DNA from 4 places in the Bacillus sp. BACIII genome. Region 1 is predicted to be linked to each of the others. Evidence: riboswitches for the same ligand, from Rfam matches in the RefSeq annotation. Region 1 holds a riboswitch; each other region holds the start of a gene.
What was found. Region 1 has a riboswitch for thiamine pyrophosphate ahead of ACXN9U_RS06910 (acetylornithine deacetylase). Riboswitches for the same ligand answer to the same signal wherever they lie in the genome.
Positions count from the first base shown of each region.

Region 2: linked by a shared signal. The riboswitch ahead of thiC (phosphomethylpyrimidine synthase ThiC) and the one ahead of ACXN9U_RS06910 (acetylornithine deacetylase) in region 1 are both predicted to bind thiamine pyrophosphate.
Region 3: linked by a shared signal. The riboswitch ahead of ACXN9U_RS07970 (ECF transporter S component) and the one ahead of ACXN9U_RS06910 (acetylornithine deacetylase) in region 1 are both predicted to bind thiamine pyrophosphate.
Region 4: linked by a shared signal. The riboswitch ahead of thiT (energy-coupled thiamine transporter ThiT) and the one ahead of ACXN9U_RS06910 (acetylornithine deacetylase) in region 1 are both predicted to bind thiamine pyrophosphate.

Region 1 covers NZ_CM174437.1:1,450,150-1,458,298, forward strand. The annotation lists gene ACXN9U_RS06880 (YlmH family RNA-binding protein) at 1-537, opposite strand, end outside; gene ACXN9U_RS06885 (YggT family protein) at 599-877, opposite strand; gene sepF (cell division protein SepF) at 884-1,342, opposite strand; gene ACXN9U_RS06895 (YggS family pyridoxal phosphate-dependent enzyme) at 1,339-2,031, opposite strand; gene pgeF (peptidoglycan editing factor PgeF) at 2,038-2,874, opposite strand; gene ACXN9U_RS06905 (YlmC/YmxH family sporulation protein) at 3,027-3,278, opposite strand; gene ACXN9U_RS06910 (acetylornithine deacetylase) at 3,339-4,619, opposite strand; TPP riboswitch at 4,693-4,801, opposite strand; gene ACXN9U_RS06915 (ABC transporter ATP-binding protein) at 4,806-5,603, opposite strand; gene sigG (RNA polymerase sporulation sigma factor SigG) at 5,731-6,513, opposite strand; gene sigE (RNA polymerase sporulation sigma factor SigE) at 6,654-7,373, opposite strand; gene spoIIGA (sigma-E processing peptidase SpoIIGA) at 7,431-8,149, opposite strand, start outside.
Region 2 covers NZ_CM174437.1:2,104,169-2,112,317, reverse strand. The annotation lists gene ACXN9U_RS10145 (AAA family ATPase) at 1-1,240, shown strand, start outside; partial or broken gene ACXN9U_RS10140 (sporulation protein) at 1,579-1,716, opposite strand; partial or broken gene ACXN9U_RS10135 (hypothetical protein) at 1,874-2,031, shown strand; gene ACXN9U_RS10130 (Type 1 glutamine amidotransferase-like domain-containing protein) at 2,345-3,037, shown strand; TPP riboswitch at 3,106-3,216, shown strand; gene thiC (phosphomethylpyrimidine synthase ThiC) at 3,339-5,111, shown strand; gene ACXN9U_RS10120 (FAD-binding oxidoreductase) at 5,155-6,510, opposite strand; gene ACXN9U_RS10115 (FbpB family small basic protein) at 6,765-6,950, shown strand; gene ACXN9U_RS10110 (ABC transporter substrate-binding protein) at 6,947-8,149, shown strand, end outside.
Region 3 covers NZ_CM174437.1:1,706,257-1,712,586, forward strand. The annotation lists gene ACXN9U_RS07965 (glycosyl hydrolase family 18 protein) at 1-1,224, opposite strand, end outside; TPP riboswitch at 1,373-1,486, shown strand; gene ACXN9U_RS07970 (ECF transporter S component) at 1,668-2,264, shown strand; gene ACXN9U_RS07975 (ABC transporter ATP-binding protein) at 2,251-3,888, shown strand; gene thiX (HMP/thiamine ABC transporter permease ThiX) at 3,863-4,624, shown strand; gene ACXN9U_RS07985 (STAS domain-containing protein) at 4,670-5,503, opposite strand; gene ACXN9U_RS07990 (S8 family peptidase) at 5,723-6,330, shown strand, end outside.
Region 4 covers NZ_CM174437.1:2,879,269-2,887,417, reverse strand. The annotation lists gene betB (betaine-aldehyde dehydrogenase) at 1-977, shown strand, start outside; gene gbsB (choline dehydrogenase) at 995-2,203, shown strand; gene ACXN9U_RS14060 (MOSC domain-containing protein) at 2,275-2,856, shown strand; gene ACXN9U_RS14055 (DinB family protein) at 2,858-3,346, opposite strand; gene ACXN9U_RS14050 (NfeD family protein) at 3,493-4,023, shown strand; gene floT (flotillin lipid rafts scaffold protein FloT) at 4,043-5,572, shown strand; gene thiT (energy-coupled thiamine transporter ThiT) at 5,603-6,184, opposite strand; TPP riboswitch at 6,284-6,384, opposite strand; rRNA gene ACXN9U_RS14035 (16S ribosomal RNA) at 6,813-8,149, shown strand, end outside.

The sequences.
Region 1 (8,149 bases):
TGAAGAAACCGTGTCATCCCTTATTTCGACATCTGAAGCGGGAATGTGAAGGGCCGAAAGCTCGATTTTCTCAAGCTTTACCGGCGCTTTGCCCGCTTTGGTCAGCTGAGTGCCGACAAAATCGGCGATTTCACCGGAAACGATAAGCTGCACGGCTTCCTCTGAGAAAATCAGGTCGCCGTATTTCTGCCGCTTTAAGCCGATCCCCATTAATGATCCGAGAAGAGAGCGGTGATCGATGCTGACGAATTTTTCAGCGTATTGAACGTCAAAGGCCTGAAGCTCAAAATCATCTTGTTCAGGTTCCATATATTCAGGGTATAAAATCGCGCGTTTGCGCTCAGCTCTGTCATATCCCCCAAAAAAAGCAAGACCGCACGCATCGCCGATGACGGCTTTTACAATCACCTGTTCCCGCGGATCTAAGAAATCAGTCAGCTTCATCCGATATTGGTCCAGGACAATCTCTTTCCATTCAAGCGCCTGGTCGATAAAAGGCCGCTCGTCGTGTCTGAAGTGCTGGTAAATATCGCTCATGTTCTTTCCTTTCTATGTAAAGAGGCTTGGCTGGTGCCAAGCCCGTATCAAACTGTCGCATTCAAGTATACATTGCGATCATGCGGTATAGGCCCCAAAGTCCCGTCGTGGCAAACCGAAGCACGATAATCGCTACAATCGGGGATATATCCAGCATGGCAATGGGCGGAATGATCCTTCTGAACGGCTCTAAATACGGTTCGCAAATCGATGCGAGAAACCGTCCGACCGCCGTTTCTCTCGTACTCGGCACCCATGACATAAAGATGTAGATAATCAGGGCAAACGAGTAGATGTAAATTAAATAACTCAGAACGGAAAAAATTTGATAAAGAATCATCCTGCTTTACCACCTCTGATGTTCGTCTTCATTTATAAGCTCCGAAATCGTGCCGGAAACATCGACATTATCAGGCGTGCACAGAAAAATATCCGAACCGATTCTTTGAATGTCGCCGCCGATGGCATAGACGGTTCCGCTTAAAAAGTCGACGATTCTTTTCGCCTGATCATGCTGGATGCGCTGAAGATTGACGACAACCGCCCGCCTGTTCTTTAAATGATCGGCGATTTCCTGCGCTTCCGCATATACACGCGGTTCACTCAACACCACTTTAGAGGATTTCTGAACACTTTGCAAGCTTACTACGTTCTGTTTGCCCGCAGGCTTCTGAGCGTAGGCACTCTGTTTATCTTTTTGCTGTTCATGCTCTTCCGGACGATCCTGCTCCGTTTCAATGTATTCGTATTCGTACTCCTCCTCATCCATCGAGAAAAAGTTTTTCAGTTTATTTTTCATGCTCATTTGTTTACACCCCCTGTTTCATTTCCGACTAATGAAGAGCCGATTCTGATAAAAGTAGCGCCCTCTTCAACAGCGATTTCATAATCATTTGACATGCCCATTGACAGTTCCCGGCACGGTGCGTTTGTCTGGTTCAGCTTTTGCACCTGGTCCCTCAGATCACGCAATTGTCGGAAACAGGCTCTGATTGTTTCTGTATCGTCTGTCAGGGGAGCCATCGTCATCAGGCCCTCTACAGAAATGTTTCTAAACTCAGAAAGCTCTCTGATAAAGGGGATGACCTCCTCTGTTTTCAAACCGTGCTTAGACGGCTCAAGCGAAGTATTCACCTGCACAAAACAGCGAACCGCATGCTGCGCCCGTTTTTCAATTTCTTTAGCCAATGACAGTCTGTCTAAGGAATGTATATAAGATACACGGTCAACGACGGCCTTCACCTTTCTGGACTGAAGACTGCCGATAAAGTGCCACACGGGGCTGCCTTTGATGACATCCTGCTTACGGATAAGCTCGGCATCCCGGTTTTCTCCCAGACTTGTAATACCGGCATCCACGGCCTCTTGAGCCCTTTCGGCTGATACGTATTTTGTAACCGCGATGACGGTTACATCTTCGGGGCTTCGGCCCGATCTTTTACATGCTTCGTTTATTCTTTCGTTTATATGTCGTAATTGATCAGCAACACGCAAGATAACTTATGCCTCCTTCATTCCGATAAAGGACATCATGCGTCCCGTTTTTCCTTTGTCGCGGCGATGTGAAAAGAATAGTTCACGCTCTTGTTCGGTGCATAAACCGCTGACTGAAATGTTTTCTTCCGGAATGCCGCAATGTATCAGAAGAAGGCGGTTGACCTCTTTTAAATCAAGCTGATACCGGCCTTTTTCCGTTTCGCGTATGGCGGATTCTGCGGAAAACGGCAGCGCCCGGACTTCATTGATGACGCGGTCGTCGACGGTATAGCTGTCCGCGCTGATGGACGGACCGATGACGGCCTGAATATCTGTTAAGCGGGAGCCTTCTTCGTTTACCCAGCGTTCCGTCATGATGCACCCGATTTGTCTGACCGTCCCCTTCCATCCGGCATGGGCAGCGCCGATCATGGATTTCACCGGGTCATAAAAATACAAAGGCACACAGTCTGCAAAACACAGGCCCAAAAAAAGATCCGTATCTTTCGTATAGAGCCCGTCAGTCCCGCGGAATGCGGAGGAATAGTCTCTCGCCCCTTTACCTTTATCTCCCGCTGTCACGCATCGGACGCGGTTTTCATGTGTCTGATCGGCGAATACCCAGGAATCCAGATCAGTACCGCATAAGGACGCTATGATTTCACGGTTTTTCACAACATCATGAGCTTCGTCCCGGACGTGCAATCCGGTATTTAATGACTCATACGGAGGATTGCTGACACCGCCGTTTTTCGTTGTGAATCCGGCGATGACCTTTGTGTTATGCTGATTCACACGGTTCCAGTCTTCTATCATGAGTGCCGAGGGGGTGGTAAAACTAAACGGGTGATATGTATTCATGAAGATCCAACCTTTCGACAAACATTAAAAAGCGAATTTCCCACTCATTTTAACACAATTTTAAGCATACGTTTAGCGGCTGATTGAAAAATGAGATAAATAAATGTGCCGGAAACATTGAGATTTCCGGCTTTTTACAAGTAAAGGGAGGATTATGCTCCCCCCTTTGGTTCGTTTACACGCACTAAGATGACATCTTCCCCAATTTTAACTATATTTCGCCAAGGAATGATCATTTCCTCTTCTTTTCCGAAAAAACCGAGAACTTTTCCGCTGCCGCCTAAAATAATCGCCTGAATTTTTCCCGTTGTCACATTAATATCAATATCACCGATGCTTCCGAGTTTTTTTCCGTTCGACACGTTTACTACATCTTTTATTTGAAATTCAGATATGCTGATCATTTGTATCACGCCCTTTGCCCGTTCTTTTTCCTATTATATGAGCGGCCGGGCTGAACCTTGTCACATCGGGCAATCTTTTTTGCGGCTGCACCAGGTGTGGATAAATCTCAGCATGATTTTCGTATAGTCCATCAGCTCATCGACGGACACTTCTTCGTTTACGGAATGGGCGTTTTTTAAATCGCCGGGTCCGTATATGACGCTCGGAATCCCGGCATGATAAAGCCATCCTCCGTCTGTTACGGTTTGGGAAACATCAATGACGGGCTCCTGTTGTTTGACGGCTGAGTGCGATTCCGCCAGAACAGAAACGGCCGGATGGTCCGGGTCGATTTCCAGCGCCGGGAAGACCTCTCCTCTGTCTTCAATCATGGAAGATCCGCCCCATTTGAACACCGGCCTGTTTTCCCTGAGCCACAGATCACCGTCAGAGACACGATTGATATAGTCTTCGATTTCTGCCGCAGCTTGTTCGTGCGTTTCGTTCGGGTAAAAGTGGACGGTAATCCATAATCGGCATTCATCGGCGACAAACGCTGCGTGCCTTCCCCCTTCAATAACGGCGGGGTTGATCGTATTGGTGCCTGGTGAAAAGCCGGGATAGCTTTTCGTTACCGCCCAGTGGCGTTCCAGCTCTCCCAAGGCAGTGATGATTTTCGCCATTTTTTCGATTGCGCTCGCTCCGAATATGCCTCCGCCCGCATGAATCATATTGCGCCTCATGCCGTCATGAAATGTTTGTTTGCTTTTCAATTCTATCCAGCCGGTGATGACTCCGCCCTGCCCTTGAATATGCAGGCTGCTCGTATCCGCGACAACCGCAAAATCCGCGTGATAGCCGCGTTTGCAGCATTCCAGCGTCCCCGCCTCGCCGACTTCTTCTCCGATCACAGACTGTACAATGAGGTCGCCCGCAAGCTCAATGCCGGCATCATGGATCAGCTTCAGAGAAAAAAGAACACACGCCAATCCGCCTTTCATATCAGCGGCGCCTCTTCCGATCAGCATGCCGGCTTTAACGAGCGGCTGAAACGGGTCAGAGTCCCAGTCTTCATCCCTGACTTCGGCTACGTCAATGTGTCCGTTTAAAATCAGGCTTTGATGCCCGCTTGAATCTGTCCCTTTTAAAACACCGACTACGTTCGGGTCTTCCGGGTACACATCCCACATATCGACCGAGCAGCCCATTTCTTTTAAAAATCCGGCCACCCACTTCTGAGCTTCTGCTGTATTTCTTGCAGGCGGAGCCGGTGTCGGAAAGGCGATCAACCTTTCAGCAATATGTATTAAATCGCCCCGCCGTTTATCCGCCTGCTGCAGCAGCATGTCAAGCTGATTCATTGAACATCTCTCCTTTTGCTGTATTAAAAAAACCCGTTTCATCAAATGAAACGGGTAAAAACGGATTTCCCTCCGCTTTTTTTCACCGCTTCCCTCCGCCGGCATGATCCGGATCAGGTCCGTTAAGGGTTGAGACCAATGTCTCTCTCAGCTGCACGTCAGCAGCACCCCCAGGGTGAATTGATTTTAGTTGACGGATGATGCCGCTTTTGCACGCGTTAAAAATGGACGGCCGTTGTTCCATAAGACGTTGACAGGCATATCGAAAAACGCTGTAAGCCGCTCGTCAGAAAGCATGTCCTTGATTTTCCCGGCAGCGAACACCTCGCCTTGTTTTAAAAGCAGCGCCTGATCAAATACCGGCAGAATTTCTTCAGCATGATGAGTGACATAAAGGATGGACGGCGCATTTTCTTTTTCAGCGATCGACGTTATCGTGTCCAGCAGCTGCTCTCTTGCCATAAAATCGAGACCCGTCACGGGCTCATCCAAAATCAGCAGTTCCGGATCAGCCATAAGCGCCCGCGCAATCAGCGCTCTTTGCCTTTCCCCCTGAGATAACGTTTCATACCGTCTGTCCGCGAAACTAATGGCGCCTAAATCCTTCAGAAGACCGATCGCTTTTTCCCTCACTTGTTCACTCGGCGTTTCGTAAAGCCCGATTGAAGCGTACGCGCCGCTGAGGGCGATTTCAAAAGCGGAATCCGCGGCATATAATTTGTGCTGCAGACCCGCCGAAACAAGACCGATTTTTTTTCTGAGCCTGTCACCGAGCTCTGTTTTGCCGAATTGATGGCCGAGCACCTGCATCTCTCCTGAAGTGGGAAAGTAATAAGAACATAACATATTCAGCAAGGCTGTTTTTCCGGCTCCGTTCAGTCCGAACAGCACCCAATTTTCGTTTTTCTCAACGCGCCAGTTGATATTTTTCAAAATCCATTGGCCGTTTCTTTTTAATGACACATTGTCCAGCTGTAAAATCATTGCAGTTCCCCCGTTTATTTGTTTCAATTTTCTTAAAACTTTTACACATTAGAATACATCACTTTTTCGCAAACGTAAACCGGCGCACGAAAAAAGCCTTTAAAACAATGTTTAAAGGCTTTCTCCGTTATTGATGGATATTCTTATTCATTTGTTTAATGGCTGCCTTTTCAAGCCTTGAGACCTGAGCTTGGGATATGCCGATTTCTTCTGCGACTTCCATTTGGGTTTTCCCCTGGAAAAAGCGTTTTCGCAAAATCATTTTTTCCCGTTCGTTCAGTCTTCTCATGCCTTCTTTCAGAGCGAGCTCCTCAATCCATTGTGTATCCTTATTGCGCTCATCGCTGATCTGGTCCATCACGTAAATCGGATCGCCGCCGTCATTATAAATCGGCTCAAACAGTGATACCGGATCTTGGATGGCGTCAAGGGCAAACACAATTTCTTCATGGGGCACTTCAAGAACTTTGGCGATTTCCTCTGCTGTCGGCTCCCTGCTTGTCTCACTGATTAACCGCTCCCTTACTTGAAGCGCTTTATATGCGATATCGCGAAGCGACCTCGAGACGCGGATCGGATTGTTATCCCGCAAATATCTGCGGATTTCTCCGATAATCATCGGTACAGCGTATGTTGAAAACTTAACATTATGGCTTAGGTCAAAATTATCAATGGATTTCATTAGTCCGATGCAGCCGACCTGAAATAAGTCATCAACATACTCTCCTCTGTTGTTAAACCTCTGAATGACGCTTAAGACAAGGCGCAGATTGCCGTTTACAAGCTTTTCCCTCGCTGAATCATCGCCCTCATCCTGCAATTGCTTAAACAGCTTTCTCATCTCTTCATTCTTGAGTACCGGTAATTTGGAGGTATCCACCCCGCAAATTTCGACTTTATTTCTTGACACGTTTTTCCCTCCCACTAGGAGCTGCTGTACAACGTTAAGTATCTCCTCGGGTGGGAAAAATATGCACCGTCATTTTACAGAAATAAACATCCGGCACCGGCAATCCTTGCAGCAGTAAGGACTGTCAGATGGAAAAAATTTTACACCATTTTGTTAAACTCTTTTCTCAGTCTTTTAATAATCCGCTTTTCGAGCCGGGAGATATAAGATTGTGAAATCCCCATCATGTCGGCTACATCTTTTTGTGTTTTTTCTTCTTCACCGACAAGCCCGAATCGCAGTTCCATGATCTGCTTTTCTCTATCATTTAATTGCTCAAGCGCTTTTTTCAAAAGTTTTTTATCCACATTGGCTTCAATGTCTTTTGTAATAATATCATCATCTGTGCCGAGCACATCCGAAAGCAGCAGTTCGTTTCCGTCCCAATCAATGTTCAGCGGTTCATCAAAGGACACCTCTGAACGGATTTTATTGTTTCGGCGCAAGTACATTAAAATTTCGTTTTCAATACATCGTGACGCGTAGGTTGCGAGTTTGATTTTCTTTTCCGGATTAAACGTGTTTACCGCTTTGATTAAACCGATTGTGCCGATGCTGATTAAGTCCTCGATATTGATGCCGGTGTTTTCGAATTTGCGGGCAATGTAAACGACAAGGCGTAAGTTTCTCTCAATCAGGATGGCCCGCGCCGCCTGATCCCCGCTCGGCAGCTTTAATAAGAGCACCTGCTCCTCTTCTTTAGACAAAGGCGGCGGCAGCGCTTCGCTCCCTCCTATGTAATATACTTCATCACTTTTCAGTCCGAGTTTCATCAGCCATTTATACCATAAATATGTCAGACGCAACTTAAGTTTTTTCATCTTCCTCCCCCTTCTAAATACAATGCGTTTTGAGTATGATGAATAACAGACTTTTCGTCAGGATACATGCTTCACAGCCTTCCCGGTCAGCATCTTCGGGTGAACGATTCCGTCAAATTCACCATCCGCTGATAATGGTTTCGCGCTGATGCCGATCAGGCATTTTTCACATGCGATCATCTCGTCTTTCGTTATAATCGTGACGTAATCCGGCTTTAAACAGAGTAAAAATTGATTGTCCTGACCGACGCCCCTGTATGGAATCAGCCTCAGCTTATCCGCATGACGGAACGAATCATCAAGCTGCTCTATCACTTCAAGCGGACTGGCAGATTTGATGATGTCCGTTTCCTTTTCACTGAGAATCGGAGCGAATTTGTCAATGTGAAGGATCATGACCGGCGTTTTTGTCAGCGGATCATAAAGCTGATTCCCGGAATCCACCAGGCCTTTTGCGCGGATTGTCTGCCCGCTGAATTCTGCCTGAACCATGACAAGTTCATCGTACTGAATGGACTTCGTCTCGATGTCTTCGATTCTCTTTTTCGAAAAAAACCATACGGCCGGAAATCCGATGACAACAAATATCCAGCTGATCGGGTCACCGAAGCCGGTCTGGCTCGTAACCATGGCGCCGTGTTCTACAATTGATTCTGTCTGCAGCAGGGAATGTACGCCGATCATTCCCCCGCCGACGAGAAAGGTCGCGAAATAAAAGGCGAACAAATTTTGAAAAAAGTACCGAAATCGTTTAAAGCCAAAAGCCGTAAGCACGA
Region 2 (8,149 bases), 650 kb from region 1:
GCGAAAGAGTAAGCATTACAATCTAAGTAATGAAAAACTTGAACTCGAAGAAAATAGGGATGAGATTCAGGGAGAGTGGAATAGGCTCAATGAAGAGCGTGCTGACTGGAAGCAAAAGGTAGAAACCTTTAAAAACTATCAGGAAATTTTTATTCAGTATGAAAAAGAGAAGGGAAAAATAACAGAAGTACGCCAATTGAAGCAATACTTAATTGAGTTAGAAGAAGAGAAGAAGAATAAAAATGCACAGTTAGAACAACTTGGTTCTCTTTTAGATAAGAAGCGACGTGAAGAAAAGAAATTAAATCGGGACATAGAAGATTTGAAAGAAAGCCTCCTATACAAAGACCGAGAAATTGAGTCAATAGAAAGGCAAATCAAACATCGGTCTGAAGAATATTTAACAAATGAAGAGAACTATTCAACAATCAAACATGACATCCAAAGGTTATTAGATTCTGTAAAACAGGAATTAAAAGATTTTGCATTAGAGCTTACAGAACTACCTAATGTAACTAAATCTGAGGCAGAAGACATGCGAGAAAGTGGGAAAATTAAATACTCTCATGCAGCAAATGAAACAGGGATTGATGAAGCTGCTCCAGAAAATTATCAAAAAATGAAAGAAGAGTATGATCGTTCTGCAACAGAAGTGAAGACATCCAAACTATTGTTAGAGGAATATACAGAGCGTATGGAACGTCTAAAAGAAGACTTAGAAAGCACAATTAATAGTAAAGTTATTGGTGTTAATCAAAAGTTTGTCCATTATATGTCTCTGTTTGGCTTTCAAGGGGAGATAGATTGGGATATGAGAACAGACCGACGTCATCAAATCCACTATGCTTTATATATTAAAGCACATAAAGAAGGACATCGAGGAAAATTAGAGGATGTAAGTGTTAAAGCAAGAGGCGGCAAAGTAGGAAAAGGGGTATCTGGTGGGGAAGAGTCTCTTAGTTCCTTACTATTTGCTTTGGCATTATTACAAACAATTCAAGCAACACCAGGCTATATCGTACTCGATGAGTTTGATAGTGCACTCGATGAAGGACGTAAAGATAAAGTGTTTGAGTTATATGAACAGGAATTAAAGCGGAAAATGATAATCTTAACTCCTAAGTCTCATGAAGCAGAGTATCTATATCGTTTTTCTAAAGCATATGTTGTTCATCACAATCCCAATATTCCGCAGAGTAAGATCTTTAAGGTGAAAAGAAGTGAAGAAGTGCTAAAATGATTTACAGTCATTGAAATGAACTCGTTGGTCAGACCAACTATTGGACAAATATTCAGGAAGATGGTTAGACTCATTTTTATAATCTGTATTTTATTACTTATGAACGAACACTATTGTGGTGAATTTATACAAAGTGAGTTATTATAAACCAAAAACGTAACATGATTTAGAGAACGTATTGACAACAATACGAAGCTGCTTTTCATCAATGTGTGTATAACGTAGAATACGGTCCACCGGTATATTGAAAAACACAATTCTTCATATAAGAAACGGGTTTTTATATTTGATCTAAGAAAGGAGCCAAGCTTATTTGAGAGCTCCTTTTTCTAATTTATTCAGTGTTGGTCTAGGATCTCTCCTAGCACCTCTTCAAGCTCTTCTGTATCTTCAAGCTTTGATTGGCTGAAGCGGACACGTACGAGCTGTTCTCCGTCATTATACATCTCTTCCAGCCATCCTCGCAGTCCTCTTGCCGAAAGTTTTTTTAAAAATGACCTGTTAGATCTTCCCCTTTTTCTCAACAGACATACGTAAGAAAGAGGGAAAAGAATTCGTTTGATTCATACTTTTTTCTATTATTTTCCTGCCTTCGGGCAGACTAAGAATAATATTGCTGATGAATTACACAGAATGTTTTTAGCCGGTGAGCTGCAAATCACGGTAGAGAGGATATAAACAATATTTCTGAAAGGCTGAGAAACGGCGATCTCAATTTAGAGCGATTAAGCGGTGAAGACGCGTTTATAAAAGAAACGGTAAATGAGGCTTTAAGAAGAGTGGAGCAATAAAATAAAGAGACGGTGTCTCAAGACATCGTCTTTTTTGTATGACTTTGTTTCAGTTCTCTGCAAGATAAATGCGAATCAATTTGAAATTGTTTATCCAGGAGCCAACCTTTTTCCGACAGGAGTACTGACAGTTCACCATCAAGATGGACAACTGCATCTAATTGTTCATGCAGCGCTGTGCTAAGGCAGAGATTTGCGATTTCTGTTATTGCGACAGTATACTTTTTTATGCTGGTCTGTTAAGAAAATATTTATCTCTGCGTGTATACAACTGCTATAATGAATAACAAATTTTTCGGGGGGGAGTGGGATGATGAAACAGATTATTGCGATGGGCGGCGGCGGATTCTCGATGGAGCCGGAAAATTTATCCCTCGATCAATATGTCATCACGCAATCAGAGCGAAAGTCGCCTCGTATTTGTTTTTTGCCGACGGCGAGCGGTGATTCTCAAAACTATGTGCAGCGGTTTTATCGTGCATTTCAAACACTTGATTGTGTGCCGTCTCATTTATCGTTGTTTAAGCCGCCGTCAACAGATTTAACTTCTTTTCTTATGGAAAAGGACGTAATTTATGTCGGCGGGGGAAATACGCGGAATATGCTTGTGTTGTGGAAGGAGTGGGGATTGGATCTTATTCTGAGAGAAGCATGGAAGAGCGGTGTGGTGTTAGCCGGATTAAGCGCGGGTGCAATCTGCTGGTTTGAAGAAGGAGTGACAGATTCAGCCGGGCCGCTGACCAGTATGAAAAGTTTAGGTTTTTTGCAAGGGAGCTTTTGTCCTCATTATGACGGCGAAAAGGACCGGAGACCGATGTATCACCAGCTGATATCTAACGAATTCTTGTGCGGCGGCTATGCGACGGACGATGGAGCGGCTCTTCATTTCATAAATGATCAGCTGTTTCAAACAGTGAGTTCAAGACCAGTTGCAAGGGCATATCGGGTGATGAGGGGGAAACATGGAATAATTGAAACTCCATTGCCTGTCAAATATTTGGGTTGAATTTGCTGAATATTTTCTATATTCCTCTTTTTTTTCGAATGTTTTTATGTTAAGATGAGTCCGAAATCAATAGTTACTGGGGGTGCCCGTCTGAGCGGGCTGAGAGAGAAGCGGCGGCTTCTTAACCCTTTGGACCTGATCTGGTTCGTACCAGCGTGGGGAAGTAAAGGTTTTATTATTGTTGAGGAAAACAATAATAGTTTCTTTCTGACTGCAAAACCGGGTTCTCCAATGAATCCGGTTTTTTTGTGCTGGTGCTGAGCTTGGTTCTGTTATTCAAATGGATAAGGGAGAGATTTGTATGCAAAATCAATCAGTACAGCAAGCGAACATTTCTATTATGTCGAGTTTTTCAGGCAGTAAAAAGGTTTATGTAAAGGGTTCTTCGCCTGACATACGAGTGCCGATGCGGGAAATCAGCCTTAGTCCGACAACGGGGGCGTTTGGGGAAGAGGAGAACCCGCCGGTCCGTGTTTATGATACGAGCGGACCGTATACAGACCCGGATGTACAAATTCAAATTCATGAAGGTCTGAAGCCGCTCCGCACAAAGTGGATTACAAAGCGCGGCGATGTGGAGGAATATAACGGACGGACCGTGAAACCTGAGGACAACGGCTATAAAAAAGAGGGCCGTGCCGCCGAATATCCCGGTTTACAGCGGAAACCGCTGCGGGCCAAGGCAGGGAAAAATGTGACACAATTGCATTATGCGAGAAAAGGCATCATTACGCCGGAAATGGAGTTTATCGCAATTCGCGAGCATGTGTCTCCCGAATTTGTCAGAGACGAGGTAGCCAGCGGCCGGGCGATCATTCCGTCAAATATTAATCATCCTGAAAGTGAACCGATGATTATCGGCAGGAATTTTCATGTGAAAATCAATGCAAATATCGGCAACTCAGCTGTTACATCTTCTATTGAAGAAGAAGTTGAAAAAATGACGTGGGCGATTCGCTGGGGCGCCGATACGATGATGGACTTATCCACTGGGAAAGATATTCATACGACACGTGAATGGATCATCCGCAATTGCCCCGTACCTGTGGGGACGGTGCCGATTTATCAGGCGCTTGAAAAAGTAAACGGCATCGCTGAGGATTTAACGTGGGACATTTATCGAGACACATTGATTGAGCAGGCGGAGCAGGGCGTGGATTATTTCACCATCCATGCCGGCGTATTGCTTCGTTACGTCCCGTTAACGGCCAAACGCACGACGGGAATCGTATCCCGCGGCGGGGCGATTATGGCGCAATGGTGCCTGGCTCACCATCAGGAAAGCTTTCTGTACACGCACTTTGAAGAAATCTGTGAAATTATGAAGACGTATGATATTGCATTTTCTCTTGGAGATGGGCTGCGTCCCGGCTCGATTGCGGATGCTAATGATGAAGCGCAGTTTGCGGAATTGGAGACTCTCGGAGAATTGACGGAAATCGCGTGGAAGCACGATGTGCAAGTGATGATCGAAGGACCGGGTCATGTGCCGATGCATAAAATTAAAGAGAACATGGACAAACAGCTGGAAATTTGTAAAGAGGCGCCTTTTTATACACTCGGCCCATTAACGACTGATATCGCTCCGGGCTATGACCATATTACTTCGGCGATCGGCGCGGCGATGATCGGCTGGTACGGGACGGCGATGCTTTGTTATGTCACGCCGAAGGAGCATTTGGGCCTGCCGAATCGTGATGATGTAAGAGAGGGAGTCATTACGTATAAAATCGCGGCCCATGCGGCAGACCTTGCCAAAGGGCATCCGGGTGCTCAGATCCGGGATGACGCTCTGTCTAAGGCGCGGTTTGAATTCCGGTGGCGCGATCAATTTCATTTGTCGCTTGATCCTGAAAGAGCAATGGAATATCACGATGAAACGCTGCCGGCTGAAGGCGCAAAAACGGCTCACTTCTGTTCGATGTGCGGCCCGAAGTTCTGCAGCATGAGAATTTCTCAGGATATTCGCGATTATGCGAAAGAAAACGGTCTGACTGAAGACGATGCCCTCAATGAAGGATTAAAAGAAAAAGCAAAAGAGTTTGTCGAGAAGGGAAGCCATTTATATCAATAAAAAAGAAAAGATGAGGATGGAGTGTGTCCATCTTCATCTTTTTTTAGAAAAACGGTGACCGGCGAAACGGCGGAATGCTCTGCTCAAAGCGGAATACGTTTTCCGGGTCATACTTCGTTTTGACTTGGCGGAGGCGGTCAACATTTCCTCCGTAATATGTCCGCAGCCAGTTTCTGATGTCTATATCAGGCCAATTCACGTAATCCCCCATCGTTTCTCTTGAAAGAGACGTTCTCAGCTCTTCGATCCAGCGGACGTTTTGTCTTTCCTCTTCAGGAGATGTCCAGTTTGTTATATATTCCTGGGCAATGATTGCATCGCGATAGTAGAATGCCGTTTGATCCGGAGCGATCCGTCCGGCCGCCCCGCCGAGAGATTGCTGCCAGACACTGGCGTTTTTATTCGGAGCGTGCTCCAAGTAGTATTTTAAAGCAGAAATTGCGCGTGTTGACAATGGTTTTTCAATAAAGGATCCTGACCGCTTCATCTTTTGCGGCTCATTGCCTCCCGGGCTGTTAAAAAAGGCTGCCGCTCTGATAAACGGAACTGTCTTGACCATGCCGCTTGTCGGGTTTCCCGCTTTCATTAACGGAGCCAGCAGTTCTTTCAGCTCATTTTTTGTTCCGATAAATTGGCCGAGCGCTTCTATGCGGTTGACTTCTTTAGGCCAAGACTGAATGGATGAAGTAAGGCGGTTATCTGTAAATGGAGCCCAGCGCTGCCACGTATTAAATACCTCTTCGAAATCATCCCAGCCCCAAGTGACAGAAAAAACAGTCACGTACGAGATCGGCACGGCTTTAAACACCATGGATGTGACAATGCCGAAGTTGCCGCCGCCTCCGCCCTGAGACGCCCAAAATAAATCAGGATGCTTTGAGCGGTTGACTGTTATCAATTCAGCACCCGCTTTTTCGTCTGCTGTGATCATCTCGAGTTGGAGGAGACGATCGCAAGTCAGGCCGGCAGCCCTTGTTAAATATCCGATTCCTCCTCCGAGCGCCAGCCCCGTGATTCCCACATTTGCAATGGTTCCCGCGGGAAGAGTCAAGCCGTACCGCCAGAGTGTCCGGTACACTTCTCCCAAATCGGCACCCGCTTCAATCGAGACCAGCCGTTTATCTTTATTCACTCTTATTTTCTTCATTTCACTGAGATCAATGACAAGCCCGTCATTTAACAGGGAAAAATTCTCGTAGCTGTGTCTTCCGCCTCTGATGCGGAAAGGCACGTTATTCTCACGCGCCCATCTCAGTGCATTGACGGCATCATGTTTGTTTTGGCAAAACACAATGATGTCCGGATATCTTTGCAGGCTTAAATTGATATTGGTTCTTGCTTCATTATAGTCGGGGTCATCTTTTCTGACGATGCGCCCGGTCAATGTTGTCTTTTCCACACTCTCACTCTCTTTCATCGGGATCTGTTATTTCTTCTAACATATGCGGAAAAATAAGAGAGTGTATGAGGAAAACCCCCGGAATGAAACGATATTTTAAATTATAGTTGACAGGTAGGGATTGTATGAATTAACATAGTCAGTACATATTTCCAAACGTTGGCTGATCGGATCACCGAAGGCTCTTATCTTGTAAACAGATAAGGGCCTTTTTTTGCGTGAAAGCCATTGGATGAAAAGCGGAGGGATGAAAAGTGGCGTTAAAAAAGGCATCACATGTGCGCAAAAAAAGTAAAAAGCGAAAAAAGTACAGAAAACACACATTGAATTTCGAACTGCTTGTGGAGAAAAACAAACGGGAGATTATGAGAAATGAGGAACAGATGGAGCAGATTTATATAAAGATAGATGAAAAGCATGCGGGGGTTCGATCAAAATGAAGGGGAACACTTTGAGGATGAAAACAACGGGCATCATACTCGCGCTGTCGGTATCATTCATGTTATCAGGGTGCGCGTTAGGGAGTGCCGGAGAAGAACCGTCTTCTGCGGCGGATAAAAAACAGGAAACGCGTATCGCCCATGTCAAAACAAAGAAATTTAAAGCTTCTCATCCGGAGGCGCTTCCCGTTAAATCGAAAGCCAGAACGGACACTTTTGTTGCGGGGATTTCCGCGCCGGGGGGAGTGTTTCTGCCGTACTTTTATGAAAACGGCTGGGATGGAAATGCGACAGATCCTATTTTTGAACCGTTAGTCAAGCTGGATAAAACGGGTAAGCCCGCACCGGCACTTGCTGAAAGCTGGACTATTTCCAAAGATCAGCTTACCTACACGTTCCGCTTAAGAAAAAATCTCGTTTTCAGTGACGGTTCGCCGCTCACCGCAAAGGATGCCGCATTCACTTTAACACTGCTGCATGATCCCGCTTACGCAGGCTATGAAGATATCACCACGGCCTATATTAAAGGCGGCAAGGCTTATAAAGAAGGAAAAGCAAAGACGATAGAGGGCATTCGCGTCCTTGATGACAGAACCATTAAAATCACGACTGAGAAAGTCAGTGCGAAGTCGCTGCTTCTTTTAGGCGGGCAGGTGCTGTCGGAAGCTTACTACGGAAAGAATTATCGGTTCGGCAAACTGGACTATTTAAAAGAGCTTTATGCCAAACCGCTCGGAGCAGGGCCTTATCAATTTACAGAATACCTCCCGGGACAGGAAATACGCTATCAGGCAAATAAACACTATTATTCCGGAAAACCGAAAACAGAAAAGCTGATCTATAAAATTATTGATCCGTCAACTTCCCTTCAGCTGTTTGAAACGGGTGATCTTGATTACGCTTCATTTTCTCCTGATGATGATACGGTTGAGCATTTAAAAAGCCTCGGTTTTGCGAATATAAGCGTCTCGGTCGTGAATGATTACGGGCTTGTGTACGTGAATCATAAGCGTCCGCCTTTTCAAGATAAGAAAGTGTCCCAAGCGCTTATTTACGGGCTGGACCGTCAAAAAATCGTCGATGTCCGCTTTAAACATTACGGAGAAGTCGCTAATGTGCCGGTGTCTCCGGTTTCATGGGCTTATGATGACAAAGGAGTCAATCCGTATACGTTTAATCCGGAAAAAGCCAAGAAGCTT
Region 3 (6,330 bases), 260 kb from region 1:
CGGACCCGGTTTGAAGCCGAGCGTTAATTGCCACGCGCCGATCGCCTGCAGTCCGAATTCCCGCACGAGAACCATTTTTTCACTCATGCTCCGCACATCCTCGAACCATACTTCATGCGTTCTTCCATTTTCATCCGTATACCGGAAGTAAGGGGAACGATCCCTCTGAGAGTAGCGGATCACTGATTGATATTTCATGGCGGTTTCCATGGCGCGCTGATTGGAGATCGCCGATCCGATCGTCCCGGGGCGGTACGGAATCACCCAATCATATCCGTACAGCGGCACACCGAGAATCACCTTTCTTCTCGGCACTCTGCTGATGGCAAAATTGATGGTTTCTCTGACCTCCGTCAAAGGCGCTACGGGTCCCGGCTCACTGCCGGCGTGGTGCCAGTCGTACGCCATGATGAACATATAATCGACGACGGCTCCGATTCCCCCGTAATCATATCCCCTCAGCCACGGCACCGCTTCATTTGTTTTCGCCGGAACCGATATCGTTAGCGCGAGCTGGTGCTCTGAGAGCCGGGTTTTTAACTGCCGGAGAAATCCTGTAAACAGGTCCCGGTCGGCTTCCCTGATCCGTTCAAAATCAATATTTACACCGCCGTATCCCTTTCTTACGGTCAGGTAGACGATATTATTGACGAGATTCGTTCTCGCCGTCGGGTTCTGCAGGACTTGATGGGCTAATTCCGGGCTGAACCCTCCTTCTGTCAGATTCGTGATGACCGCAAGCGGCCGCACTCTGTTTTGCCATGTGGTTTCTATCGCGGTTCTGTCGTTTAAATCATTCATGATATCTCCGTTTGGGCCAAAATGATATTCAAACAAAGAAATCGCCGATGAATAGGGTGCAAAATCATTAATGAGCTCTCTGTCCGCTTCAGGTGTCCGAATGACGTAAAATTGCAGGGTTCCCGCCAAATAGTTGGAGATATCCGGAATTCTCACTTTTAAACCCGGCCGCAGCCGGTTCGGCGGAATATCCGGGTTTGCCTGCATCAGCTGCATCTGCGGAACATAAGTCTTACTTGCGATAACGGCATACGTATCATTCGGCTGAACCGTATATTCATTAAGAGGGATCAAAAGCGCCTGCCCCGGAACGATATTCGTTTCCTCAAGCCCGTTGACGCTTCTGATGCTGTCAACAGGGTATCCGTACTTTCTGCTGATGGAAAATAACGAGTCACCAGACTGCACTGTATGAACAAACATAGATGTCCTCCGTTTCCTTTTGATCAAAAGGGCTCTTCTTATCTTTATGAATGATCTTCCGGTCCGATTCCAAACTCTGTTTAGAGAAAGGCTGTTTACAAATCAGATATGATCAACTATGATGATGTCATCATAAAAAACTGTATAGGAAACGCACTAGGGGTGCTGTTATCGGCTGAGATAAAACATGCGGCAGGCGTGTTTTGATCCCTTATAACCCGATCTGGATAATACCAGCGTGGGGAAGTGCAGATTGACCGGAGCGCAGGGTTTTTTCCATGCGTTTTCGTTCTGCTGCTGCATATTCCCTCGGATATGCAGTTTTTTATTTTTCATTAAAAAACGGGGGAGGACACCGCAATATGAAACTTACGATCAATCGTCTTTCGTAAAATCAACTCTTTCATACATACGACTATCCGATAAGAAAGCAGGAGATCACAATGAAAAATTGGAAAATGAGAGAAATTGTCGTCATGTCCGTCATCAGTGTTGTATTTGCTGTCGTTTATTTATTATCAACTCATGCAAGCAATATAGCGGCAGGGTTTTTCGGCCGGATGAGCTACGAACCGATTTACGGTATTTGGTTTATCGTCTCGGTGATTGCCGCCTACATTATTCAAAAACCGGGAGCGGCGCTTGTTTCTGAAATCATCGCCGCGTTTGTGGAGTGTTTACTCGGAAATCCGTCAGGGCCGATGGTGATTCTGATCGGCATCGCGCAGGGAATCGGTGCGGAAGCGGTCTTTTTTGCGACACGCTGGCGGGTGTATACCCTGCCCGTGCTCCTTTTATCCGGTATGGGGTCTTCTGTTGCGAGCTTCATTTATGACTTGTTCATTTCCGGATACTCTGTTTTGAATCCGGGTTTATTAGCCGTCATGCTTCTCATCCGCCTGGTCTCAGGTGCGCTTCTTGCCGGCCTTCTCGGCAAAGCAATCAGTGATGCGCTGGCTTACACAGGGGTGCTGAACGGCATGGCGCTCGGAAAAGAATTCAAGAAGAAGAAACAGGTGAACCAAGATGCAGGCATCTGAACCCCTTCTATCGGCCCGCCGTCTTACCTTTTCTTATGAGCAAGATGAGAAGCCGGTTTTTCAAGACGTGTCATTTCAGCTCCGCAAAGGAGAACGGGTTTTATTGCTCGGGCCGAGCGGATGCGGCAAAAGCTCGCTTGCACTTTGTTTGAACGGTCTGTACCCGGAAGCCTGCGATGCGGTTCAAACGGGAACCGTTTCCTTATACGGAACACCTCTTTCGGAGCTGTCAGAACCCGCCGCCCGATCTATCGGCGTCGTGTTTCAAGATCCGGATCAGCAGTTTTGCATGCTGACGGTTGAAGATGAAATAGCCTTCGGTCTGGAAAATTTGCAATATACAAAAGAAGAGATGGACTCAATTATTGAGGATGTTTTGGAAAAATTAGAAATCACTCATCTGAAAACACGGACGATCGCCTCGCTGTCAGGCGGTTCAAAACAAAAGGTCGCGCTCGCCTGTATCATTGCGATGGAGCCGGAACTCATTATTTTAGACGAACCGACGGCACAGCTTGATCCATATTCCGTGCGTGAATTGGTGCGGCTGATCAAAGAACTGCAGGCCGAAAAAGGCTTCGGACTTCTCGTTATCGAGCATCAGCTTGATCATTGGACGCCGTGGATGGACAGGACGATTGTCCTTGACGGAACGGGTCAGAAAGTGATGGACGGAGAGACGGGCGCGATCTTTGAAACAAAACTTGAAGAGCTGACACAGCTCGGCATTCCGATTCCGCAGGTGATCTCATTGCAGAAGCAAGTCAGCATCCCTTTTACATTGTGCAAAGAAAGACTGTTTCAGGAACCTGTACCGCCCTTTCCCGGCCCCTGGCCCGCCGCGCTTTCGACAGAGGACGCGCTGAGTGTTCACGGGCTGTCATTCATAAGAGGAACAGACACCATTTTTCAGGACGTGAGCTTTTCCGTAAAAAAAGGGTCAATCACCGCGATTGCCGGCCCTAACGGAACCGGAAAATCCACGCTCCTGTCCGCCGCGGCCAAACTCATCCGCCCTGTGAGCGGCGACATCAAAATAGACGGCAGACCAGTAGATTCCTATTCGGAAAAAGAGCTTCGGCGGCTGATAGGGTATGTTTTCCAAAATCCTGAACACCAGTTTGTCACAGATTCCGTCATTCAAGAGCTGCTGTTCGGCTTTGAAGACGGTAAAGCCGCAAAGGAGAAAGCTCTTCAGCTCTTAACCCGGTTCGGCCTGAGACGCTATGCCTCACAGCATCCGTTCTCTTTAAGCCAAGGACAAAAACGCAGGCTCAGCGTCGCGACGATGCTTATGCATCAGGTGAAAGTTTTGCTGCTTGATGAACCGACTTTCGGGCAGGACGCAAAAACGGCGCGTGAGTGCATGCTGATGCTTCAGGAGATCCAAAAGGAAGGAACGGCTGTTTTAATGGTGACACATGATATGGAGCTCGTCTCAGATTATGCCGATACGATCCTTGTGCTCTGCGGCACGAAGCTTGTGTACCGCGGAACGCCCGACTCATTGTTTTCTGATCATATCGGAATCGCGGAGCGGGCGCATTTAGCTTTGCCCCTGCGGTATGAATGGATGAAACACGACAGGAGGCGGAGAAATGAACCTGCGGCTGGAGGCTGTTAACCCGTCAATTAAGGCGGCGGCTGTTTTGTTATGCGTTGTTATGCTGTCGTTTATTTATAACCCGTACACGCCTGCTTTGTTTTATATTATCATTGCCGGAGGCGTCCTCTTGGCGGGACATGTGCCGCTGAAAAAATGGCTGCTGTTTACGGTTCCGTTTGTCATTCTTGCCTTCGGATCTTTATGGACAGCCGCCGTATTCGGAAACGTCCCGACAACCGAAAGCAATCTGCTGTTTAAGCTCGGACCGATTGCCGTCAACAGTGATAATGCGGCGCTCGGGATTTCTATCGCGTTTCGTATTTTATGTTTTTCCGCTTTGTCGATGATGTTTCTTTTCACAACCGATCCGATTCTGTTTATGCTCAGTCTGATTCAGCAATGTAAGCTCCCGCCGAAGCTTGCTTACGGCGTGATCGCCGGGTTCCGGTTTCTTCCTCTTCTGAAAGATGAAATCCTGATTATCAGACAGGCGCACAGAATCAGAGGCGCGGCGTCTGATTCCGGGCTGAAAGGAAAGCTCTTTGCCTTCAGGCGCTTTACCATCCCGCTTTTGGCAGGCGCCATCAGAAAGGCGGAACGCACAGCGATCGCAATGGAATCTAAAGGTTTTACAGGGAGCCGAAACCGCACGTTTTACAGAACGGTTACTGTGCGCCGCGCCGACTGGTTCTTTTTCATGCTCGTGCTCCTTTTATTCGGCGCAAGCTGTCTCATTTCACTGTTGTTTTTATAAAAACAGGCCGCCGGAGTGATTCGGCAGCCTGTCTTTATATGTATGTTACTGATGATAATTGAGAGCCTGGGCGAGGTTGGATTTAATCGTAATATCCGAGAAATTAATGCCGAGCTGTACGGCGGTTTGGGCAATTTCCGGCCTGATCCCGGATAAAGTGGACGAAACGCCGATCAGGTTCAGCGCCTCAATTAATTTAAAAATCTGGTGCGCCACCATTGTATCGACAACCACTACGCCCGACAAGTCGATTAACAGATGCTCAATCAGCCGGTTTGCACATGTACTCAGCGTATTTTCAAGAATGTATTTGGCGCGTTCCGTGTCAATATTGCCGACAAGCGGCAGAAGCCCCGTCCGATTGCTCAGCGTAATAACCGGCGAGCTTAATTCTAAAATCATTTCTCTTTGTGCATTCAGCTGCATTTTCGAATTATATTCGGCGTGATCGACAAATGTGTAAATCGTAAAATCAAATACTTGAACGATTAAATTCTCCCATCTCTTCCTTTCTCCCTCGGCAAACGAAGATTCATGTTTATCGGCAAACGCATCATAATAACTGATGTACAATCTCCGGTTTCTCATGAATTCACGGACCACATACTGGACCGGGGTATCCAGATGCTTCTGGTCTTTCGCAAGCTCAATCACCCATCGCTCGAACTCTTCTAAAAATTCTTTTTCCGGCATGATATACATTTTATTAATATGCCGGTAAAATTCTTTATCTTGCTCCATCAGCTCTTCTATGATGACGGGATTTGTCAAAGAGTAAATCGAATTCGGATCCGAATCTTCCATCGTTTCAATCCATTCTTTCGCAATTTGATCCACCCGTTCGGAAAAATAGTCGTACAATGCTTCATTTATCTTCATACCTCTTCTCCTTTCCCATTTCCAATTATAGCGTCAGCTGATGCCGAATCAAAATAAAAGCCGTTGAACCATCCAATTATTTGAAATTATTTAGTGCAATAGATTGCGCCTTTTTTATGAAAATGCTTCAAATGACTCTTTCTGAACGGCATAATCTGCCATAAAATAGTAGCAACACCCTTGAATCCACTCGCAAGCATAAAAAAGGAGGGCTTTTTTATGAATGGTGAAATGCGGTTGATTCCTTATGTCACGGATGAGCAGATCATGGATGTGAACGAGCTTCCTGAGGGTATTAAAGTGATTAAGGCGCCAGAATTGTGGGCAAAAGGGTTTAAAGGAAAGGATATTAAAATCGCGGTGCTTGATACAGGCTGCGACATTAATCATCCTGATTTGAAAGACCGGGTTATCGGCGGAAAAAACTTCACCGATGATGACGAAGGCAAAGAAGACGCGATTTCCGATTACAACGGCCACGGGACACATGTTTCCGGAACGATTGCCGCCAATGATTCAAACGGCGGAATTTCAGGTGTTGCGCCGGAAGCGAGCCTTTTAATCGTTAAAGTTCTCGGCGGTCAAAACGGCAGCGGCAAATACGAATGGATCATTAACGGCATCAACTACGCCGTTGAACAAAAGGCGGACATTATTTCCATGTCACTCGGCGGCCCGAACGATGTGCCTGAACTGAAAGAAGCCGTCACAAATGCGGTAAAAAGCGGTGTACTGGTCGTTTGCGCAGCAGGAAATGAAGGTGACGGAGACGAGCGGACAGAAGAACTGTCGTATCCGGCCGCTTACAATGAAGTGATCGCCGTCGG
Region 4 (8,149 bases), 1.4 Mb from region 1:
CGGCCGGAAATACGATCGTTTTAAAGCCGAGCGAGATAACTCCGCTGACAACCATTAAAGTCTTTCAATTAATAGAAGAAGCCGGTATTCCGAAAGGAGCCGCCAATCTTGTGCTTGGACCGGGCGCTTCTGTCGGGGATGAGCTGGCGAGAAACCTTGACGTCGATTTGGTGTCCTTTACGGGCGGAATTGAAACAGGCAAAAAAATCATGCAGGCGGCAAGCGGCAATGTGAAAAAGATTGCCCTTGAGCTTGGCGGCAAAAATCCGAATATCGTGTTTAAAGATGCGGATCTCGAAACAGCTGCAGATCAAGCGCTCAACGCCGTGTTTTTTCATGCCGGCCAAGTTTGTTCGGCAGGCTCGCGCCTTTTAGTGGACGAAGCCATTCATGATGAATTTTTAGCCGAATTAATCAAGCGCACGAAACGCATCAAATTAGGAAACGGTTTTCATGAAGATACGGAAAGCGGTCCGCTGATTTCCGCCGAGCATCGGGCCAAAGTTGAAAAATACGTAGAAATCGGAATCGAAGAAGGGGCAAAGCTGGAAACAGGCGGCAAACGTCCTGATGATCCCGCCCTTCAAAACGGTTTCTTCTATGAACCTACTATTTTCTCAAACTGCAAGTCTGACATGAGAATTGTCCAAGAGGAAATCTTCGGCCCCGTTTTAACAGTCGAGTCATTCTCTTCTGAAGAAGAAGTGGTCAGACTCGCCAACGATACCATTTACGGGCTGGCCGGAGCGGTATGGTCAAAGGATATTGAAAAATGCGAACGCGTAGCCGCAAAACTGCGGATGGGTACGGTTTGGATCAATGATTTTCATCCGTATTTCGCGCAAGCGCCGTGGGGCGGGTACAAACAATCAGGCTTCGGCCGCGAACTCGGCAAAATCGGTCTGGAAGAATACACGGAAGTCAAACATATTTACCGCAACACGAAACCTGCACCTGTTAACTGGTTTCAAGCATAACGAGGAGGAGATATAATATGACATTAAATATGAAAGTAGAAAGCATGCATAAATTCCATACATTCGAAATCCCGACAGTTATTAAGCACGGAATCGGCGCGATTCAGCATGCGGGAAAAGAAGTCAGAGCGCTTGGCGTCACAAAAGCGCTGCTCGTAACAGACCCGGGAATTTATAATGCGGGAGTGGCAAACCCGGTTATTGAATCCTTGCAGGAAGCAGGCATCGAAGTCGTCCTGTTTAACAAAGTGGAGCCGAACCCGCCTGTACGTCTTGTGAACGAAGGATCTGAACTGTATAAAAAAGAAAGCTGCAACGGCCTTGTGGCTGTCGGCGGCGGAAGCTCCATGGATACGGCGAAAGCGATCGGAGTAGAAGCGACACACGAAGGTAGCGTGCTTGATTATGAAGCCGCGGAAGGCAAAAAGCCGCTGGAAAACCGTATTCCTCCGCTGACGACGATCCCGACAACTGCCGGAACGGGTTCAGAGGTTACGCAATGGGCGGTCATTACAGACGAGGAAAGAGAATTTAAATTCAATACGGGCGGACCACTTATCGCCGCGCATTTAACAGTCATTGATCCTGAGCTGCATACGTCCATGCCTCCGCATGTGACGGCCATGACAGGTATCGATGCTCTCGCGCACGCCATTGAGTGCTATACGATGAAATTCGCGCAGCCGATCACTGATGCCGTGGCTTTAATGGCTATTGAATATGGGGCGCATTATATTAAGCGTGCGTTCGCGGACGGAGAGGATTTGGAAGCGAGATACGGCATGGCACAGGCGGCGATGCTTGCCGGACTTTCATACGGCAGTGAATCCGCTGGCGCTGCGCATGCAATGAGTCAGACACTCGGCGGCATCATCCCTGTCGCTCACGGGCAATGCGTCGCAGCAATGATGGGGCCGGTAATGGAATACAACTGGAAGGGATATCCGGAAAAATTTGCCCGCATCGCCAAAGCATTCGGAATCGATACAAGCAACATGACAACCGAAGAAGCGGCCAAAGCGTCCGTCAATTGGATGTATGACCTTGTAAAAGATTTAGAGGTGCCGAGCTTAGAAGAACAAGGTGTGTCTCCGGACATGATTGAGCGCTTATCAAAAGAAGCCATGAAAGATCCGCAAACCTTCGGAAATCCAAGAGACTTGAATGAGAAAGCATACAACTGGATTTACAAACGCTGCTTTGACTTAACGCCGAAAACGGTATAATAATTGAACCCCGCTCCTTTACAGAGCGGGGTTTTTTAAGGATAATGTCAAGAAAAAGGCGGTGACGGGTGATGTGGAAGTGCATAACAGCAAAGGCGGAAGGCGTATATATAGCGGATACGGAACAATTTGTTACCAAAAAGATGGACAAGCTTCGTGCGGAATACGGCGGGTTTCCCGGTGATCTTCATTTCGGACTGACAAAAAAAGCCGGTGCACGGGAGCCAATGTATCAAAGAGGGACGGAAATTTTTAACCGGAGACAAATTTCAATCGTGTCCATGGAGGAATGTGATGAGATTGCGGCGGCGATGGGGGTTTCTCATATCTTTCCAGAATGGCTCGGCGCTAATATCGCAATCAGCGGTTTTTCTGCACTGACGCCGCTTAAAGAAGGAAGCAGAATGATATTTCCAAGCGGTGCGTCTCTGTTGTGCGAGGGAGAAAATGATCCGTGCATTCAGCCGGGAGAAATCATTCAATCCTTTTACCCGGATCAGCCAAAACTCGCTGCGGCATTTGTGAGGCACGCAATGGGCAGAAGAGGAATTGTCTGTATTGTTGAACGGCCGGGAGACATATGCACGGGTGATTCGGTCGCCATCCATTCCTATGAACCGAAACGCGTCAAGAAAAAAATCGAGAAGGTCTGAGTCAGACCTTCTCGATTTTTTGTTTAATTTCTTTTATTTGATTAATGTGGCGCTTTTCATGATGACCGATAAAATCAATCCACTGGCGGATCGTCAGTTCTTGAAAAACGGGATGCAGAAGCACACGTTCAAAGTCTTCCTCGTTTAATGACGAAATAACGGCGGTCAGCTGCTGTCTTGCTGTATCTAATTCTTGTTTCGCTTCGATGACTGATATTCGGTTTTGCTCAGGTTCAAGCTGTGACGGTGCCGGATGTTTAGTTGTTCTGTCCTCTATAAACTCCATCGGTTTTTCTTCTATTTCTTTTAACGGTGCGTCTTTTGCCTGCTTTGATAAAAGGGCCTGCGCTGATTCGTCAATTTTCTTTAAATGGTCAAGGACTTCGCGCACGCTCCACTCATCAGCCGCGGGCTTTTGGTTGAATTCCTCATCAGAGAGTCCTTTCAGTTCTTCCCAAGTCTGCTGTCTGGCTTCATTAAAAATGCTCATCCTATCTCCTCCTTTGGAGTAAACATATCATATCCGGATTGGATAATCATGTAATCAGCCTTTCTTATCAGAAAATTGAAACCATTTTCCTTTGCAACCGTATATAAAGTAACACTCCGACATCCAGGCCGAAAGGAGGAAAGAATGTGGTCGTATTTCATCTGCCGCTTGAAACGATCTATCTTTACACACTGATTATTGCGGGGAGCCTCACGCTTTTGATTCTGTTTTTTCAAGATGTGTTTCACGGCGTCTCGGAAGCCATTCCTGTTTCATTCGTAAATCCAACGTTGATTTTGTCGTTTTTGACCATCTTTTCAGCCTCAGGTTACATCGGCGAAATCGCAACTCCGCTTTCAAATCCTGTCATTGCATTACTTTCATTTGTGCTTTCAGTTTTTTTGGTCAGCCTGCTTCACTTCTTTGTCCTTGTACCGCTTTCATCAGCGGAAGAATCGCTCGTATACCGGGAGTCGGATTTAAAGGGCAGAATCGGCAGGGTTATTACTTCCGTTCCGAAAGACGGCTATGGGGAAGTGATCATAGAGGGAATCGGAGGCGCTATTTCTAAATCTGCGGTCAGCTTTGATCAAGAACAGATTCAGTACGGAACGGCCGTATTAGTGATTGACGTGAAAGACGGAGTGCTTTTTGTGATGCCGCATGAACCAATCTGATATCTAAGGGGGAACTGTTATGACTATGCCGATTATCATCGTTATCGGAATCGTATTCTTTTTACTCATCGCACTTATTGCTGTATTTATTACGAAGTACCGGACGGCGGGGCCTGACGAAGCCCTTATCGTAACCGGAAGCTATTTGGGCAATAAGAACGTCCACATTGATGAAGGCGGAAATCGTCTGAAAATCGTCCGGGGCGGGGGAACGTTCGTGCTTCCGGTGTTCCAGCAGGCGGAACCTCTCAGTTTACTTTCAAGCAAGCTTGATGTCTCTACACCTGAAGTTTATACAGAACAAGGGGTGCCGGTAATGGCCGACGGAACCGCCATTATAAAAATCGGCGGCTCCATCGGGGAAATCGCAACAGCAGCTGAACAATTTTTAGGGAAGTCTAAGGAGGACCGCGAGCAGGAGGCGCGTGAGGTGCTGGAGGGCCATCTGCGTTCCATCCTAGGCTCCATGACCGTTGAAGAAATTTATAAAAACAGGGAAAAGTTTTCTCAGGAAGTCCAGCGGGTTGCGTCTCAGGATCTTGCCAAAATGGGACTGATGATCGTTTCCTTTACGATTAAAGATGTCCGCGATAAAAATGGCTATCTAGAATCATTAGGTAAGCCGCGAATCGCCCAAGTCAAGCGGGATGCGGACATAGCCACGGCAGAAGCGGATAAAGAGACGAGAATTAAACGCGCGGCGGCTGATAAAGACGCAAAAAAATCAGAGCTGGAGCGGGCGACTGAAATAGCTGAAGCGGAAAAAATCAATCAGCTGAAAATGGCGGAATACAGAAGAGAGCAGGACACAGCAAAAGCCAATGCCGACCAGGCATATGACCTCGAAACAGCAAAAGCCCGCCAGCAGGTGACAGAGCAGGAAATGCAGATTAAAATTATTGAGCGGCAAAAGCAGATTGAATTGGAAGAAAAAGAAATTCTCCGCCGTGAGCGCCAGTATGACTCTGAAGTGAAGAAAAAGGCCGATGCCGACCGTTATTCGGTAGAACAAGCGGCCGCAGCTGCAAAGGCGAAGCAGCTCGCAGAAGCAGATGCCGAACAGTATAGTATTGAAGCGATGGCCAAAGCGGAAGCTGAACGCGTGAGAATTGACGGTCTTGCTAAAGCGGAGGCTGAAAAGGCGAGAGGAGAAACCGAAGCGGAAGTCACCCGCCTGAAAGGTCTTGCGGAAGCGGAAGCTAAAGAGAAAATTGCTGAAGCCTTCGAAAAATACGGGCAGGCCGCAATCCTCGATATGATTGTGAAAATGCTGCCTGAGTATGCGAAGCAAGTCTCGGCGCCTCTTTCCAACATTGATAAAATAACTGTCGTTGATACGGGAGGAAGCGGTGAAAACGGCGGAGCCAATAAAGTCACGGGCTATGCAACCAATTTAATGGCCGGTCTTCAGGAAAGTTTAAAAGCATCTTCCGGAATCAATGTAAAAGAGATCATTGAGAATTTTTCAGGCAAAGGAAACATAAAACAAAGCATAAATGAACTTACAAAAGAACTGGGCGATTCGAAAGAAGAACGCAGCTCTGGATAAAAAAACAGCAGGCATAACCCGCCTGCTGTTTCAATTTGCCCGCTTGGTTTCAAGAAGCCGCGGCGCCGTCATGAATAATAAGATAAGGACAATGGCCGAAAGGATAAAAGAAGGAATCATATAGGTCGCGTTGTAGACGAGCGAATAAATCCAGACCGGAGTGCCCTTCGGAGCATAGCTTCCGAAAAAGACCGCTCCGGAGATCACATGTGCCGCATACCGCAGCACACTGCCGATAAAAACGCCGCTTATCACATACACCGTTAATGCGCCTCTTTTTTTAGCCAATGCCGTTTCACGGACACCGGAAGCAAACAAGCCGCTGAAACCGAGAACTGCAAACGCCGCGATATAATCAAGAAATAGCTGCACCGGGTGCTGCAAAAACAAATTGCCGATGGCGATCTGGACAATCCCTGTTAAAAAGCCTGTCGTAAGCCCGGCCTTCACTCCCCAGCGGAATGAAATCAAAAAAATCGGAATCATCATAATAGAGACTGATCCGCCTTGTGGCATCCGGAGAAACATACCTGACACAATGTCCAGAATGACGGCCGCTCCGGTCATAATCGCTATTTCTATTAAGCGCACAAGCTGTGTTGAATGATTCATAGTTTTCCCCCTGGTCAGACAACCGTATCAAGGATAAACAAAAAAGCAGCGCGGGGAAGGATGGGAAAAGGTCCGCGCGCTGCTTACAAAACTGCAATTCATTTGGCTTTGCCACATCCCTACGCCAGCGTTAACTAACAGGTTCAAAGGGTCAGAACAAAACGTTCACTCTCAGCTTTAATGCTCCCCTTGTGGTCATCAAGTATTTAGTTCAATCTTACTATACAAGAAAATATACCAAACCACAAGACAGCATTCTTTCTATAGAAGAGAAACTGAAATAAGTATGAATGAAAATAAACAGGGACTTTTTTTAAAAAAACTATTGTCATACTTTCAAAAGGGTGTTATATTATTAAACGTCGCTGATGAACAGCAGACAAAACAAACAGCTTCGAAAACGATTTAAAAAAGTTGTTGACATAAAAGAAGCTGAGTGGTAAGATAATAAAGCTGCTTCAACGAGCGGTAATGATCTTTGAAAACTAAACAAGACAAAACGTACCTGTTAATTCAAAGTTTTAAATAAATCGCACAGTGATGTGCGTAGTCAGTCAAACTAAGGTCTGCACGATGCAGATCACACAGACGTTACTGCAGGATGCAGTGAACTTAGTCTGTGATCCATTTATCGGAGAGTTTGATCCTGGCTCAGGACGAACGCTGGCGGCGTGCCTAATACATGCAAGTCGAGCGGACAGATGGGAGCTTGCTCCCTGATGTTAGCGGCGGACGGGTGAGTAACACGTGGGTAACCTGCCTGTAAGACTGGGATAACTCCGGGAAACCGGGGCTAATACCGGATGGTTGTTTGAACCGCATGGTTCAGACATAAAAGGTGGCTTCGGCTACCACTTACAGATGGACCCGCGGCGCATTAGCTAGTTGGTGAGGTAACGGCTCACCAAGGCGACGATGCGTAGCCGACCTGAGAGGGTGATCGGCCACACTGGGACTGAGACACGGCCCAGACTCCTACGGGAGGCAGCAGTAGGGAATCTTCCGCAATGGACGAAAGTCTGACGGAGCAACGCCGCGTGAGTGATGAAGGTTTTCGGATCGTAAAGCTCTGTTGTTAGGGAAGAACAAGTGCCGTTCAAATAGGGCGGCACCTTGACGGTACCTAACCAGAAAGCCACGGCTAACTACGTGCCAGCAGCCGCGGTAATACGTAGGTGGCAAGCGTTGTCCGGAATTATTGGGCGTAAAGGGCTCGCAGGCGGTTTCTTAAGTCTGATGTGAAAGCCCCCGGCTCAACCGGGGAGGGTCATTGGAAACTGGGGAACTTGAGTGCAGAAGAGGAGAGTGGAATTCCACGTGTAGCGGTGAAATGCGTAGAGATGTGGAGGAACACCAGTGGCGAAGGCGACTCTCTGGTCTGTAACTGACGCTGAGGAGCGAAAGCGTGGGGAGCGAACAGGATTAGATACCCTGGTAGTCCACGCCGTAAACGATGAGTGCTAAGTGTTAGGGGGTTTCCGCCCCTTAGTGCTGCAGCTAACGCATTAAGCACTCCGCCTGGGGAGTACGGTCGCAAGACTGAAACTCAAAGGAATTGACGGGGGCCCGCACAAGCGGTGGAGCATGTGGTTTAATTCGAAGCAACGCGAAGAACCTTACCAGGTCTTGACATCCTCTGACAATCCTAGAGATAGGACGTCCCCTTCGGGGGCAGAGTGACAGGTGGTGCATGGTTGTCGTCAGCTCGTGTCGTGAGATGTTGGGTTAAGTCCCGCAACGAGCGCAACCCTTGATCTTAGTTGCCAGCATTCAGTTGGGCACTCTAAGGTGACTGCCGGTGACAAACCGGAGGAAGGTGGGGATGACGTCAAATCATCATGCCCCTTATGACCTGGGCTACACACGTGCTACAATGGACAGAACAAAGGGCAGCGAAACCGCGAGGTTAAGCCAATCCCACAAATCTGTTCTCAGTTCGGATCGCAGTCTGCAACTCGACTGCGT